DNA from 4 places in the Bacillus sp. F9_6S_D1_P_5 genome. Region 2 is predicted to be linked to each of the others. Evidence: riboswitches for the same ligand, from Rfam matches in the RefSeq annotation. Region 2 holds a riboswitch; each other region holds the start of a gene.
What was found. Region 2 has a riboswitch for S-adenosylmethionine ahead of ACUXEY_RS02015 (hypothetical protein). Riboswitches for the same ligand answer to the same signal wherever they lie in the genome.

Region 1: linked by a shared signal. The riboswitch ahead of ACUXEY_RS10865 (MFS transporter) and the one ahead of ACUXEY_RS02015 (hypothetical protein) in region 2 are both predicted to bind S-adenosylmethionine.
Region 3: linked by a shared signal. The riboswitch ahead of ACUXEY_RS03145 (LLM class flavin-dependent oxidoreductase) and the one ahead of ACUXEY_RS02015 (hypothetical protein) in region 2 are both predicted to bind S-adenosylmethionine.
Region 4: linked by a shared signal. The riboswitch ahead of ACUXEY_RS24190 (Na+/H+ antiporter NhaC family protein) and the one ahead of ACUXEY_RS02015 (hypothetical protein) in region 2 are both predicted to bind S-adenosylmethionine.

What each region holds. Positions count from the first base shown of each region.
Region 1 covers NZ_JBTREW010000007.1:135,256-139,472, reverse strand. Annotated here, with positions in the region: gene ACUXEY_RS10870 (arsenic resistance protein) at 1-509, shown strand, start outside; gene ACUXEY_RS10865 (MFS transporter) at 558-1,799, opposite strand; SAM riboswitch class I at 1,888-1,992, opposite strand; gene ACUXEY_RS10860 (DUF4153 domain-containing protein) at 2,077-3,324, opposite strand; gene topB (DNA topoisomerase III) at 3,593-4,217, opposite strand, start outside.
Region 2 covers NZ_JBTREW010000001.1:406,650-410,866, reverse strand. Annotated here, with positions in the region: gene ACUXEY_RS02030 (group-specific protein) at 1-216, opposite strand, end outside; gene ACUXEY_RS02025 (NAD(P)H-dependent oxidoreductase) at 213-788, opposite strand; gene ACUXEY_RS02020 (SWIM zinc finger family protein) at 812-1,201, opposite strand; gene ACUXEY_RS02015 (hypothetical protein) at 1,455-1,772, opposite strand; SAM riboswitch class I at 1,813-1,911, opposite strand; gene ACUXEY_RS02010 (hypothetical protein) at 2,034-2,225, shown strand; gene ACUXEY_RS02005 (YwiC-like family protein) at 2,258-2,980, opposite strand; gene ACUXEY_RS02000 (ECF transporter S component) at 3,164-3,865, opposite strand; gene ACUXEY_RS01995 (ABC transporter ATP-binding protein) at 3,838-4,217, opposite strand, start outside.
Region 3 covers NZ_JBTREW010000002.1:55,915-60,131, reverse strand. Annotated here, with positions in the region: gene ACUXEY_RS03155 (hypothetical protein) at 45-173, opposite strand; gene ACUXEY_RS03150 (ATP-grasp domain-containing protein) at 188-1,144, opposite strand; gene ACUXEY_RS03145 (LLM class flavin-dependent oxidoreductase) at 1,137-2,195, opposite strand; SAM riboswitch class I at 2,278-2,384, opposite strand; gene ACUXEY_RS03140 (hypothetical protein) at 2,703-3,092, opposite strand; gene ACUXEY_RS03135 (DUF4352 domain-containing protein) at 3,385-3,933, shown strand; gene ACUXEY_RS03130 (SH3 domain-containing protein) at 4,130-4,217, opposite strand, start outside.
Region 4 covers NZ_JBTREW010000026.1:16,591-20,807, reverse strand. Annotated here, with positions in the region: gene ACUXEY_RS24200 (PspA/IM30 family protein) at 1-351, opposite strand, end outside; gene ACUXEY_RS24195 (lmo0954 family membrane protein) at 397-753, opposite strand; gene ACUXEY_RS24190 (Na+/H+ antiporter NhaC family protein) at 983-2,299, opposite strand; SAM riboswitch class I at 2,394-2,499, opposite strand; gene ACUXEY_RS24185 (ribonuclease FAU-1 family protein) at 2,620-3,138, opposite strand; gene gltP (glutamate/aspartate:proton symporter GltP) at 3,205-4,217, opposite strand, start outside.

The sequences.
Region 1 (4,217 bases), on a different contig from region 2:
CTGTAGCGGTTTCTGTTTTAGTAGAAAGTATTGTTATCGTAATCATCTTACCATTTGTACTTGCACACGCTACAAAATTCATTATGAATAAAATGAAAAAGGCTGAAATACTCGAGAATACACTCATTCCGTTTTTCAGCTCTGCGCAAATTGTATTTTTAAGTTTAGCAATCGTAGCGATGTTTGCATCACAAGGTAAATATTTACTACAAAATATGAATGTCGTTTTCCTATTACTCATTCCTGTTCTATTGTTCTTTATCATTAATTTTGTACTCGGGCAATTTATCGGACGCATGATGCGTTTATCTTATAAAGATACAGTAAGTCTAAACTTAACAACTTTAGCAAGAAACTCGCCTGTTGCACTCGCTATTGCTGTAACAGCTTTTCCAGACGAACCTCTCATTGCACTTGCACTCGTTATTGGACCGTTAATTGAACTGCCAGTACTTGCTTGTGTTTCACAGGTGTTGTTGTTTATTAAGAGAAAACAGCAATATACATAATAAAAAAACGTCCTAATTTGGGACGTTTTTTATCGAGAAATTATAGAATTATCTGTCCTTATTCATTATTAAAAATGAAATAACTGAAACTAAAAACGTAATGATACCAATTACAATAAATATAATGGAAGATGAAATTGCCTCTAAGGAATACCCCGTTATTGCGATTCCAATCGGAGTTGATACTAATAATAACGAGTTTAGGAAACCAAAGAATCTTCCTTGCACTTCATTTGGAATTGACTTTCTATACAGTACCCCGAAATATACATTACTCACTCCAAAAGCTATCCCTGACAGAAAATAATAAACTGAAAATAATATTGGATTCAATGTCGTACCCATTGCAGCGTTAAAAATCCCCATAATAGCAGTAAATATAAGTGCTGTTGTTATTGTTTTATATGCACGAATTTTTTTAGTAATAAATGCCCCAATTAATATCCCTATCGGAGATGCCGCAAAGACGATACTATACCACTGCGTAGAAAGATCCATCTCTCTAACAACTATTACTTGCAGTGAAAGCATACACGCTGCTCCAAGTAAGTTAATGGCTGCAGCGCTCATTAGTAAGATTTTCAGTGATTTATTATTACTAATAATAGAAAATCCCTCTTTAAAATCTTCATAAAACGGCTTCTTCTTCTCCACTTTCAATTCACGTGGAAATTGAATTTTCATCAAAATTAAAAACGATATAAAGAATGTAAGTGCATCTAACACAAATACTCCATGAAAACTAAAAATAAAAATCAAAAAGCTCGCCATCAAAGGAATTGCGATCGATATGATTTGTATTGATATTTGTCTCAATGTAATCGCCTGCTGAACATGCTTTTCTTCCACATATGTAACTAACGCTGCATTTGAAGCTGGTGTAAATAAGGCACTTCCAATTGAGCGTAAAATTAGTAAAAGTAGTAATGGAATGTACAACATATTATTATAAAATGCTATTACAGCAATTAAAATCATGACAATACACCTTATCACATCTGCAACTATCATAAGTTTTCTTCTCGGCATTCGATCTGCTAATGTTCCTGTAATAGGAGCAAACAGAATCGCTGCCGTTGCAATCGCAATATTTACCCCCGAAACGAGTAATGGCGAGTTTGTTAATTTCATTACCCATAATGGTAAAACAAGTGTAACCATAGAATTACCTATTAAAGAAATACAACTTGCTAAGAAAAAATAAGAAAAAACTTTATTACCCCATATACTAGAGCTATTCTCTTTTCTATTACTAACTTCACTATTCACTGTACTCTCCCTTCTACTCACATATTCTTCTTCTCCTTCTCTTCGTCACCATCCTGTAAAATACAAAAAACCTTCTTCAAAACAAGAAGAAGGTTTACTTATACCCACATTCTTATCTTTTAGGACTTTTAGATCCTACAGGATTTAGCACCTTATATAACATTAGGTTGCTGAGGTTTCAAAGGGCCAGTCCCTCCACCTCTCTTTATAAGAAGTCATTATTCAATTCTCTAAATTTATTATATATCGCATCAAAATACTTTCAATATATTTTTTCTATCCAGTTAACAAAGTCTTTCTAATTAAAAATTATAGGAAAAGTAAATATTACGAAAGCTGCCCAAATTCCGTATATTGGCAAATACTTCGTAACGGCATCTTGGATAGCTGTCGGTCCTGATTTGTTTTGTAGAAAACGCATATAGGAGAACATAATCCAAATGAGATTTGCCCAAATCAGTATGTTTACCCCTAAAACAGCAAGTCTATTAGGTGTAATCCCGTAAGAAGAAAGTCTGAATACGATGGCTGACAATGCGACAGTATCAATAATAAGTGCCAAAACAATTAAGGCAAAGTTTATATAATCTGAAATGCTCTTTTTCTCGTCTGACTCACTCTCAACGATAGAAAATATAGTAACAGCCAATACACCAAGGAGTATTCCGTTGAAGGCCATTAGGAAATTGCGGTCCAAGAATGGATTTTTCCCGACCCAAATTACCGTTATAAGATAGATAAACAATGTGATCAAGACAAGCGGACTAAAAATTTTAGATATGTATGGTGTAATATTTTTAGCAAGTTTAAGATTCAATGATACTAAGTATGCAGCCACTACAGCGAGAGCGGCAGCTCCAAATAAAACAACATTACTAAAATAGAACTCTCCTATATCCAAGTCAACAAAGCTAAATAATCGCATTGTGAATAATGCTAGTATCATTCCGCTCACTGCCATGCTCGCGTAGAGAAGACCATATTCTAAATTAAATTTAATATACGCTAATCTTGTACTACCTTTTGAATATTCATTTCCCGTAAACGCAAGTCCCAATAAGACCCATAGCAATATAGGAAGATGTAAATACGCAAGGATACTGCTGTCTTTATAATTTAATGGCAATATATTAAGATACAACCCGGCAATTAAGAACAACGCTGCAAGGAAATAAATAATACTTTTTTTCGGATTATTATTGTAAATAAAATAAGCAGCAATAAAGGGAATTACACCAAAAGCCAAGTTAATTGGAGCAATTGCTTCCTGCTCAACAAAGTGGAAAATGATTCTAGTGCTTAGCCCTGCTAAAATAGCTAACATGCCCATGAATAAGAAACCTTTTTGAAACAGTGATATTTTTTCTTTATTTGCCGTCTCCTTGAAATGCAATCTTTCATACCAAGCAGCTAGTACCTGAGAATCAGGGTTTTCATCCCATGCTTGTGAGAATGACTTTTTAAAAGCTTTTGGGTCTTTTCTATACATTCTCTCCAACTCATGAGGATTATCCCTATTTTTAATAATCAAATTTTGATTGTTCATAGTTTTACCTCCTCTAATAAAAACAGCGTTTTTACCTTTCTATAAAAAGCATCTCACTGATTTATCATGATATTGATTTTAATATAAAATTTATTGTTTTACAATAAAAAATTATCAATTATAAAGATTTTTTTATTGTATATTTTATTTTAAATAAAAATAAATAGTACTACTTATTCAAAAAAATATCCTATAGAATAGACTTTTTTAAGTGTCTATTCTATAGGATACAGTTTAATTATCATATTTTTTTATTGGTTGAAACTACTTAATTCTCAAACACAAAATTAATCTTATTATCTTTCCACTCTAACTTCGCATCAAATGTTTTCTCGCCCTTTGTAAAGCCTTTAATTAAATCGGTCTTTTCACCTTTTAAGAGCTTTGTCATATTCTTTTGCGAAATTGTTTTGCTTAATATCTTCTTTGAGATGGTAAAATCACATTGTGTTGTATTGTAATTAGAACAACCGTAAAACGTTGACTTATCAATCACATCGCCATCACATTTTTTACAGCTACCAACCTTTTTACCTGTTGTAAATTTCGATCCTTTTCGCTCAATCGATTCAACATGTAATCCAGTGAAATCCCATTTTTCCGACATTTCCACTGCATCTTCAATAATTTTAGCTGATAGCTTTTTCGTTTGTTCCATAAATGTAGCTGGTGATGCTGTACCTTCACCGATTTCCGCAAGGCGCTGCTCCCATTTCGCAGTCATTTCTGGTGAAGCTAATATTTTATCACCGATTGCGGTAATTAATACTTTCCCTTTATCGGTTGCATACACTTGGTTTTTCTTTACATCTATATATTTACGGTCTTTCAGCATCGTAATAATTCCAGCGCGCGTTGCCTCTGTACCTAAACCTTCTGTTTTCTTTAATACT
Region 2 (4,217 bases):
AGGAAGAAAATATGTATCATATTCTTTACTTCCCCTTACCACCTCATCAACTTCTCTTTCACAAATCCCTCTTATTAAATAATCATTTCTTAATTGAATCTGCATTTGTTGAAACGTTTCACTACATTTTTTCAATTGAAGTAAACATGTAATATACGTCCGAAAAAGTTCGTTATCATACTGACAACACTTTATAATACGATCGATTTCATTCATAATGTACGAGCCTTTTCTTCTATTTGTAATAACCACTTTTCCCGCTTCTCTCGTTTACTCGTTTTTACAGATTGAAAAACTGACCGCTTTATATCGCGAATGCCGCAAAAACGTAAAACACCTCTCTTCATCATAATCCAATCGGCTGATCGATATAATAATGCGACGTACCATAACGGTGAATCTAACGTATTAATTACCCATGCCTTCTTACCTTTCAATAAACCTTTCGGCAGGGCTCCTTCATATTTATAAGCAAATCCAGCAACGAAAATGCGATCAATAAACCCTTTTAAAATAGCTGGCATGCCCCACCACCATATTGGATAAATGAAAAGAAGAGTATCTGCTTCTTCCACTAATGTTCTGTAACGAGCTGTTTCTTCTTCATTTACTAAATCACGTCTTTTCTTCTCTTCATTAAATACAAGAACCGGATCAAATTTTTCTTTATATAAATCAAGTACCGTAACCGAATGGTTTGTTTCTTGCAATCCTTTTTGCACATGCTTTAAAATCGCCGCATTAAAACTGGAAGGACTAGGATGAGCGTATACAATTAGTACATTCACTACAAAACAACTCCCTCTATAAGTTAAAGTTTCCCCTTCTTTAACATTCTCTCTACAATTTGCACGTTTTTTGAGCTTTGTAATAAACGGTTTAATACGGTCAATAACTCTTCCTTTTCTAAATCTTTCAATTTCTCTTTCACCGTACTCTCACCAGCACTTTGAATATCATAAACAACTGCCGCCATATGTTTACAATAATTTTCATATGGACATTCGCAGCTACTTTCTGTAAAATCTTCAAGATCAATAATCACTTCATAGTTTCCTGCATTTCCAGTAACGAAAGCAAATATTTTCTTGTCTTGTATTTCAACATCATCTACATGTCCTTCTTCATAATATTCATATCCTTTATCCATAATGTACTTAGGAATCCATTTCGTTATATCATGTAATAAGTAAGCGTACATAACAACACCTCTTCCTTTAATTCCCTTTTGACTTCTAGAGCCACTGCATGTTATTCTAATAACTGTCAAATAGCAAGTCTATATGACAAAACGACTGACACCTATTCGGCGAAGGTGTCTCTTTTCATTTGCAGCCGATATGAAGTGCCTCTTTCAGGCACATTCAATCTTTGACACTACACACTCAACACCATTCCCTGTATCAGGCTGCTTAAGCAGTCTTTTACTCTACATACTTCAAAAAAAAGAGAGCTCAGCTCCCTTTTCTCGCCTTATAAAATACCCCTTTTTCAGTATAGAGATATTCATCAGCTAATGTAATTTTCCCATCCAGTTTCAGTTCATCTAATAGTCTTGATAAATAAAATTGATGTAACATCTTTTTCGTGAATTTTCCTTCATGATGCGAAACGATATGTTCTTGAATATCTAACAATGATATTGGCTTATCTTGCTCTATCATATATTCATAAACTGTACTACGCAGTTTTACGTATTTTTCGAGTGTCACAGTACTTCGCAACCCCTTTCTTCTTAATATAAATTTTCGTAATCGGTTTTTTTGCAACAAAAAAACCTCTCCGATAAGAAGAAGTTACGTATATATCTTCGTCTTATCTCCCAGAACAAATATGTTCTGCTGGAATTAGCACCTGCATCGCGGTTGCTGGGTTTCATCGGGCCAGTCCCTCCACCTCTCTGGATAAGAAAATATTCACTTAATTCTTACTATACGTAATTTCATTTCAATTGTCAAACAAATATAACAAATAATATTTTCTTCTTTACTGTTCATACTATACATATATGAGTATGCAAGGAGGAATATGAAATGCACGAAAATGCTCGCGGATATGTACAAGATTCTTTTCAATCATTACAAGAAGCAAAACATTGTTTAGAAGCAGCACTACAGACTGTTGAAAAAGATTTTAATCGCGCACGTATTGAACAATCCCTTTATGCGATCGAACAAGCTATTCAACGCTGCGATTACACCGTTCACATTTTAGAACAAGATTGAAAAAACTTCCCATCATAAGGTGGGAAGTTTTTTCAAATGGCATACTTCATAATTATTACCGTTATGATTAAAAAATATACAGAATTAGCAATTTCTAAAATCCCTACTTTTATAATAGAAATCTTTTTGCCGTACAACATAATTGCTCGAATGACACTCGGTATGAAGATAAGAGAGCACCACGGATTGATAGCAAATACGATGATTGTTAATAGAATATGGTAACCCCATGATATAAGACGATACTTCGGGTTATTTTTCTCACGAATCATCGTTTTCACATAAAACGTACTTCCTAAAAAATATAAAAATGATATAAGCGCAATAAATAGTGCTGTTTTATCTATAAGTTTCATTGAAAAATAATAACTAACTAAACCACCAATACAGAAAACAATAATCGCACTAATGTCATTTAGTAATGCTCTTTCATTCTTTTGACGAGCGTAATACATATTTACTATAAAGAATAGAATCATGACTGCTACGAATAAAAGAATGCGCCATTCATATAATAGAGAGATCATCCCAAATACGAAAGCGATGATAAAATATACAATTGCTGCATGTAAAAACTCTTTTTTTCGTCTTTGCTTTATGTACGTAAGAAATGGATACGTAGCTAAATAGATAAAGAACCACGCTAAAAACAATGGAATATGATACATAGTAGGTTTCCCAAGTATGACACTTAATAGAAACGGTATAACGAGCATGGCCCATGCACCGTGTTGCTTCGGAATAACTAACTTCATTAACTATACACCTCCTCTTTGAAAATAGTTCTCACCTATTATTATACAAATAATTTTATATAGTAACGGATATATATTGGACTATTTTTTGACAATAAAAAATGCTCCTTACAATATGTAAGAAGCATGAAAGAGGCAAACGAATATGTAAGTCGCGACCCTACCTTATATGAGTATGCTTTTCTATGCCATGTTATGCTTATCTAATATGCCATATTTCTTTTTAAATCTTGTAAGAATCGTAATCCAAGACGTACTAAATAGTAGTAAGAAAATAACATTCGAAATCGCATGGCTCAAATCGAAATAAAAACTTGCGATATAATACGAAACGACAGCTTCCCACGTTGCCTCACGTATAAACCCGAGAAGCCCCCACAAGTTCATAATCCAGCCAAATAAAAATCCAACAAACAATCCGTATAGAAGTCTTCCCCATAACTTTTTCATTAAAAATGTATTACGTAATAATCCAGCTATAAAACCAATCATCCCCCAAGAAAACATTTGCCACGGCGTCCACGGACCTTGTCCTAAAAAAATGTTAGACACGATAGCAGCGGTTGCCCCGATCATAAAACCAGTTTCACTCCCAAACACGATTGCAGAAACGATAATGACAAAAGAAGTCGGCTGTACACTTGGTAAAAGAGAAAATGGTACGCGGCTAACTGCTGCAATTGCTGCTAACACAGCAACGAGAACAATTTCACGTGAAACAAACGCTTGTCTTTCAAAGCGGATATAGAACGGTAACATAATAACAACTAATAAAAACAAACTACTTAACATGTAATAGCCGTCCATGATAAGTGTCGTAAAGAGTAATGTGCCTATTATTACTGCAAAAATACATATTATGAATGCAACATATCGTTTGGACACGCTTCGTACACATCCTCCCACGTTAATGCATATGGCAATTCTTTTCGAATGAATCGATTGATAGATGTTGTATAAAAGAAGTTACCACTAAAAAATTCTTTCGGTGCATCATTCATAATGACTGCTCCGTCAAATAACATCATACATTGATCAACGTATTTTGCTGCAAATTCAATATCATGCGTTGCCATTACAATTGTTGTACCTTCTTTTTGCAACTTCCTAAATAGTTCTCCTACTCTTTCTTTCTTCCATGGATCTAGCCCCTTTGTCGGTTCATCCAGCAATAATAACGTTGGCTTTGATAATAATGTCGTACATAACGCAAGTAATTGTTGCTCTCCTCCGCTAC
Region 3 (4,217 bases), on a different contig from region 2:
ACAATTATTGGAATATATATAGGAGTAAGAAGATCCCCTCTAGCTTAAGCTAGAGGGGATCTTCTTACTCCTATTTCAAACTTACTCACAATTTCTTCAAACGCATGCGCACCTGCATCTGGATATCCTAAACTTGACCATACTCCCACGATTACTTTAACAAAGGTTTTCACTAGAACCTTCTATACTATTTAACTGACTCTACTTGTTTCTCTAATTCTCTTCCAAGAAATGTAGCAAGCTCAAGCATACCAAATTGATTCGCTACAGACTCTGCATCAGAATTATAGTTTGTATTTGTATTAATATCATACGTATAAATTGTTCCATCCGCACTGCGAATAAATTCAATACCAGCAACGGTAATTTCATTTTCTTTTAGAAATTCTTTGTATTGTTCAATAATTGGCTCTTGGAAGTCTGATATAATTTCAAATTTTGTTGGCGCTTCTGTCTTACTTTCTTCTCCTACTGGGCAAAAAGCATCTTGAATCGAACACGCATCTGCTGGACAAAGTTCAAATCCTTCTGATGTATCTACTTTAACCGCATATACAAACTGACCGCCTACAAACTCACAACGTGTAATATATGGTTCTGGTGCTTCAATATATTGCTGTATTAAAGTAATTCCATCAATGGGTTCTTCAAACGCCGGACCGTCCAAATATTGTTCTAAAGCATCAATGGAATGAAAGAGTTGAACACCAAGGCCTTTACCTGCACGGTTATGCTTTGTAATGAACGGTACTTCTCCTAACTCCCTTGCTGCTTTTACTATATGATCACGGCCAACAGCACCAATTGTTTTCGGCACTTGTATCCCCAATTTTCTTAATGCTGCATATTGATTCAATTTACTTACTTCAAGACGTAATGCTCGAGATCCATTAAATACTGTGCGCCCGTATCCCTCTAGCCAAGCAAGAACCCCTTCAGTCAATTCAGGTGCATATCGATGCCCTCTCGTATGCGAAGAGGCACTCATGCGGCTATAAAAAACACCATGGGGAGGTTCTTGTTCTAACGGAAGTGTTCCTTCATTTAAAAGCCATTCCTCATACGGTAACTCCAGTTCTTCCAGCCTTTTCACTAAATGATTCGTCCATTCCTTATTCTCATGTAATATGTAAATTTTACTCATTTGTAATCAATTCCTTTCTTTTTGCTTCAACTAATGGCATCACTTTTTCAGAAAATCGTTTCATCTCTTCAAGCTGTGGCGAAAATTGTAAAAGTAATAACGTCACACCTACTTTTTCAAAAGCAAGTATCCTTTCTGCAATTTGTTCTGGTGTTCCGATTAAATTAGGACGTAACCCGCGATTCGATACGGAATAATCATTGAGCTTCACTTGCTGTTCCAAATGCGATTTACTAATAAAATCTTGGTAACCCGCATAGCCTAAAGCATCATCTTTCACATCCGTTATGCGTCTCCATTCTTCTAACGCCTCTTCTTCTGTATCACAGCAAATGACATAAGCCGCAAGCCCGAATGATTGTAATGGCTCGTCTGTAACTTTTTTTCTACGATTCTTCATATCTTCTATTTTCACACATACTTCTTCCACTGTTCCGCCGTGCATTACATATGCATCCGCGTGATTTACAATGACCTCTTTTCCTCGCTCACTCTCACCACCTGCATAAAGCTTAATGCCTTGTTTCTGCACAGGTTTTGGACTTAAATGTGTATGCTGAAGCTCATAAAAGTTCCCTTTATAAGAAAATTCGTCTTCTTTCCAAAGCCCCTTCAAAATTGTTACAAATTCCTCTGTGCGATCATACCTTTCATCATGTGCGGTAAATACCCCGCCGTACTGTCTCGCTTCTTCTTCCCACCATGCTGAAACTACATTCAATGTAAAACGACCATTACTTAATTGATCGATATTTGCTGCCATTTTTGCTGTAACTGCTGGATTATGGAACCCAGGTCTTACAGCTGTCATAATCTCTAATTTATCAGTTACTGCTGCAAGTGCTGCCGCAGTTGTCCACGCTTCTAAACTTGGTGCTGAAACACCTTTTATATCATTTAAATTTAATTCTGCAATAAGTGTTGTTGAAAAACCTAATTGTTCTGCCGCTTGCGCTGTTTGTTTTGCATACTCAAACGTAGGCGGCATAGATTCATCATCCACATTTCGAAGCCATCCCCCAAAAATCGGCAACCAAAAACCATACTCCACTACCTATTCCCCCTTTAACTTTTAGCCATAAAAAAAGCTACTCTTATCGAAATAAGAGTAGCCTTCTTGACTAAGTGAACCGCTCTTATCTTTCAGATGTTTTTTCACCTGCAGGATTTGGCACCTTTCGTCTAAAACGAGGTTGCCGAAGTTTCATAGGGCCCGTCCCTCCACTTCTCAACATAAGAATTGTTTGATTTTCATTTATTATAATCATCAGAATAATAAAAATCAATCTATTAATACTTATTTTTCCGATATACATTAAATGATATGCAGAAAAATCATATTGTTATAGAGATTTATAAGGGTATTATGTTGTTTTGCTTGCGGAATAATAGACACGAAATTTCATGTTACATGCAAATAAACAAGGAACCTATTAGTCGGTTCCTTGTTTATTTAACTAAAGCAGACTTATTTGGAGAAGCCAAATAAAAGTTAAATCAACTCCTATTTAACATTCCCCTTCAGATATATGACAGTAAAGAATACATCATCACGTTGTCAGCAAGCAAAAGTGTATTCTGCATTTCTGAAAACAGTAGATGGCAGATTGTGACCTGCTGAATCTGCTAAAAAAGAATATACAAGAACATCCTTAACATCATCTTTATTTCCACTAATAATAACATCAAGAAAATCTTCTATTTGGAATTCTGGCGTAAACAACACAATCTTAGTTGTTCTGTTTGGTTCTAAAGAAACAAAAGTACGAGAGATTTCAACTAATTCATTTTGAGTTGGGAAAGAAGTGTTTGGACTTCTCTTAACAGTTACCGTTACATTACTAGTATGGCAGCGTGAATCATTGTTTAACATAATGTTGAGAGCAGTTGGAATAATCCCATTTTCAGAAACCGGAACTCGAAACACTCCAGTAGATTTATGAGCCATATAATCACATCCTTTCAAAATAAAATATATTTACAATATATTAGATGCAAAAGATGTTCATTTTGATAGGGACAAATTATATGATTAATATATCTATAATAACCCTCCGTATTACTAAGCCAATGTTTTAAAAGATTAACAAATATCGCGAGAACCAATCGAATGTATATGAAAAGTAAAAAGAATAAGGTGTCTAAAAGATTACCTATCTTGAGCCAATAATGAGATATTATGTTAATCTTATATGTATAGTTGCACAAAATTGAGAAACTTAAGGAGACAGATCAATTTTATGAGAAAATTATTCATATTACTTACTTTCATTCTAGTATTAGTCAGTGTTACGGCTGCTTGCACACAAGATAAAAAAGATAGTGCCGTTGAAAATGTTCCATTAGAAGAACCAACCACAAAAAATGAAAATGAAGAATTAATAAATTTTGAAGAAGAAGATATGAGCCGCTTGGAACAAGGTATTTTATTAGTTGGTGAGAGTGTTAAGGGAGGCTATTACTTGAGCACCGTTCAAAGTGCATATTTAAATGATAGCAACGATTCTATCGTTGTTAATGTCTCTGTAAAAAATGTACGAGGTCAAATGATTAGACTATCAGAATTAAAATATAACTTAAAAGATGAAAAAGACGGAAAAACTTATGAAGGAAAGGTGCTTGACCAAAACCCTTCTAATATACAAGTTAAACCAAATGAAACGGTAGAATTAAAAATAGCTTTTGAAGTACCAAGTACCGCAGATGAATATATGTTTTATATTGAAAGCTCTTTAGATCCTCTAGGAGCACACTGGAAAATCGATAAGCTGCAATCACAAAAAAACTAAGTCTCAAATAAGCAAAAAGCAATGAAAAAATTTGATATAGATACAAATGAATAATATATAAGCATAAAACCATCGATTTAATGAATCGTTGGTTTTTTTTTCAAAAAATGCTCCATCAAAAACTAGGAGACAAAAAAACTAATCCTTAAAAGAGATCAGTTCAATATATCCACAATTATTATTATAGTACATAGTTTTATGAGCAAACGTTATATAATGTTGTGTGTGATACATAACCTGTCATCCCTTTATAAGTAACTTTTAACCACTGTTTAGAATTACTA
Region 4 (4,217 bases), on a different contig from region 2:
CTCTACAACACCTGCATACATTTCTTCTAATCGAGTGACTTGCCCTTCATAATAAGCTACTTCCTCTAATGCACGTTCGTGTAACTGTAATTCGCCTGCTTCTTGAGCGATAATAGCCTGTTTTGATCTTTTATTCACGAAATAACGTGCTTGCTCAAGCTCACGAGCGAAATTAGATTTTAATGTTTTATGACGCTGAATTAATTTCTCAATTTTTGTTATTTCACGCTCACTATCGCGTAAATATTGGTTTAACATAGCGATTGGATTTTTTCTTTCTTTCTCATCTAACACATTATGAAAATCTGCTAAAATTGCATCGCGTACACGTCCGAATAAAGATTGTTTCATTATAATCTTCCTCTCTTCTACTTTATAAATTTGATTTATTTTATATTAGTTTTTCATTAACTTGTTCCACTCATCTTCAAAGTTGCTATATGGTTTAGAACTTTCTGGAGCAGAATCAACAACTACATCTTTTTCTTTTTTCCACTCACGGTATCCGTAGTATAGAACTACTAATGCTGCAATACCGATTAATGCTGGGGAATGAGAAAGGGCGATGGACAAGCCGATTAAACCAACAATACCCCAAGCTAACTTTCCAAAAAATGATTGTGCTCGCACAAATGATTTATAGCTCCAGTACACAACTCCTGCTCCAATTGCGAATCCTATAATACCAGCAAGACTGCCAAGAGCAATTAAAGCTAAAATACCAGCCGCGATAAACGCTAGAAATTGTTTCATCTTGTGCTTGCCTCCCTTCGATTTGATACTCTTATCTTAACTATTTTTTCTTTTTTCCATAACGAGCTTAAGAACCGTTTTCGACTCAGACTTAAGACTGAGTTGCATTCAGCCTTTTGTAAAAACATGCGGTAGCATCGTATCATTCACTCTTTTAGCGCATATAAAAAGCCGTACAGAGGACATTCTCTGTACGGCTTTCGTTTCATTTCATAAACTTCATTTTTCATTATGCTGTTTTATGATACTCTTTCTTTCCCGCTACTTTAGAAAACCTCGGGAAACCAATTAATATAGAAATGATTCCACATACTCCAACTAAGATCGGATAAAACGCATATGGTAACAGTTCAATTGGAGATAACGCCGCAAATCCTGCTGCTGTTAACATTTGCGCGCCGTATGGTATTAATCCTTGCACACAGCATGAGAAAAGATCTAATACACTCGCTGATTTACGGGGATCAATTTCATATTGATCTGCAATATTTTTCGCAAGCGGACCTGTAAAGATAATAGAAATCGTATTATTCGCTGTACACATATTCGTCATACCTACTAAACCAGCGATACCAAACTCTGCTCCTTTTTTTGAACGAATGTTACGTGTTAAAATATTCATTAAATATTGAATGCCACCATTATATTGAATTAGTTCGACCATACCGCCAATTAAAATAGCAAGTAATACTAACTCCATCATACCGCCCATTCCAGTCGTTACACTTTTAAAGAAACTCTCTAACGTATAACTTCCATCTAAAAGACCGATAACGCCGGATAGTACAGTTCCACCAGTTAATACAATAAGTACATTCCAGCCAAGTAATGCTGTAATCAGTACTCCTGCATACGGTAAAATCTTTATCCAGTCAAAGCTATGTGCTTTAATTTGCGTGTCGCTTCCTAAAGTAATGATTACTAATAGTACAATTGTAATAATCGCTGCTGGTAGTACAATTAAAAAGTTCGTTTTAAACTTATCTTTCATTTCTGTTCCTTGTGAACGTACAGCTGCGATTGTTGTATCTGAAATAAATGATAAATTATCACCAAACATCGCCCCGCCAACAACAGTAGCCATCGTAAGTGCAATGGAGATATCAGTTTGCCCACTAATACCTACAGCAATTGGTGCTAATGCAGCAATTGTTCCCATTGAAGTTCCCATCGCCAATGAAATAAATGCCCCTATAACAAAAATTCCAGCTACGATAAATCCTTGCGGTAAAATGGATAACGCTAAGTTAACTGTAGAATCAACGCCGCCCATCCCTTTTGCTGTTTCAGAAAATGCTCCTGCCAGGACAAAAATTAGAACCATAATCATAATATCTGGGTTCCCTGCACCTTTAGCAAATCGTTCTACTTTTACATTAAAGCTTTCTTTACGGTTCATTGCTAAAGCAACCCCTACAGCAATTGAAATTGCTACAAGTATCGGCAATTTATAGAAATCACCTGTAATAATTCCAGAACCAATAAATAGCGCCAAAAATATCCCAAGTGGTAATAAAGCCAAACCATTTCCTCTCGTTTCTTTCAAAGTACCATCTCTCCCTAGTTTCAACCTTTTTCTAATGAATAACAAAAGACCTCTTCCAATGAGAAGAGGTCTTATACATCTATAAGAAACGCTCTTCTCATCTTTCAAGCACATGCTTGCTGGATTTGGCACAGCACTCTGAAATCGAGTCCGCTGCCGAGGCATCGTAGGGCCAGTCCCTCCGCCTCTCTTTATAAGAAGGTTTCATATTTATTTTTTAATAATAATTTCTTCCCTAACTTTACTCGCTTACAAAACAAAAGTCAATTATTTTTTGTATAGATTTTTTTGGTAATTATGCAAAAATTTGAATACAACAATCATTTTAACTTTTTGATTTCTTCTTCCAATATTGAAATCCAATAAAATTCACTATTTTTTATTGCATCTATTATCCATTTCGTAGTGTACCAAGCTAACTCATACTCTTCTTTTGTAACATCGCCACTTTTATAAGCATCCTCTAGCTCATCTTCATCTAGCACATACATCTTACCATTCGGTAATAACACTACATCTAAATATAAATCATCAAAATACGGTAAACCACGCTCGTCTATTTCATATTCTTTCGCCACATCGATATAATATTGCACTAATTCTTTTTGATCATCTAACATAGCGGTAATCGCAAAGTTTTTCCCGTCTATGAAATATTGAATCCACGTATACTGATTGCCAGCAATACATAGCTCTTTACCGTCATATTCTTTACAACTCGGTTCTCTCACCTTTTTTATTTCCAGTATTCCTAGCATTCCCTCTTCTATTTGCTTAACCGTATAATTCTTCTCTAGTAGTCGCTTCCACGAAGAACCGTCACCATATTTACGTTTCATTACGTCTGCTCCCCTTCTATATAGAAAAGCCCCCACATATTATGTGAGAGCTTGTTCAAATTATAATTAAGCTGCTTGCTTATTAGAAATTTCTTTCAAGTAGGCTTGTCCTTTTTCAGCGTCATACTGACCTTCCCACTTAGACATAACTACAGCTGCTAAAGAGTTACCTACAACGTTAACTGCTGTACGAGCCATATCTAAAATACGGTCAATACCAGCGATGAATGCTAAACCTTCAGGTGGAATACCTACTGTACCAAGTGTCGCTAATAATACAACGAATGATACGCCCGGTACGCCTGCGATACCTTTTGATGTTACCATCAATACAAGTAATAATGTAATTTGTTGTGTAATAGATAAATCAATACCGTACATTTGTGCTAAGAAAATAGCCGCAATTGCTTGATATAAAGTTGATCCATCTAAGTTAAATGAATAACCTGTCGGAATAACGAAAGATGTAATTGCTTTCGGACAACCAAACTTCTCCATTTTCTCCATGATTTTCGGTAAAACTGTTTCTGAACTAGCTGTAGAATATGCTAAGATCAGCTCGTCTTTTAGAATCTTAAAGAATTGGAAAATGTTAATTCCAAATATTTTCGCTGTAATCCCTAATACGACTACAACGAAGAAAATCATTGCTCCGTATACTACAATTAATAATTTCCCTAATGGAATTAATGAAGCGAGACCAAATGTAGAAACTGTAACTCCAATTAGCGCAAACACACCAAATGGTGCAAATTTCATAACTTGATTTGTTACGTAAAACATTGCATCAGCTACACCTTGGAAAAATTGAAGAACCGGTCTTCCTCTTTCACCAATTGCTGCTACACCTAAACCAAATAATACAGAGAAGAAGATAATAGCAAGCATATCTCCGTCAGCTAATGACTTCATAATGTTCGTTGGAACAATATTTACAAATGTATCTGCAAATGAATGACTTTGTACTTGCTCTGTCGTATGTGTATATTTCGAAATATCTGTCTTTGTTAACTGCTCCATATTTACGCCTTTTCCTGGTTGGAAAATATTCGCAATTAATAGACCGACAATAATTGCAA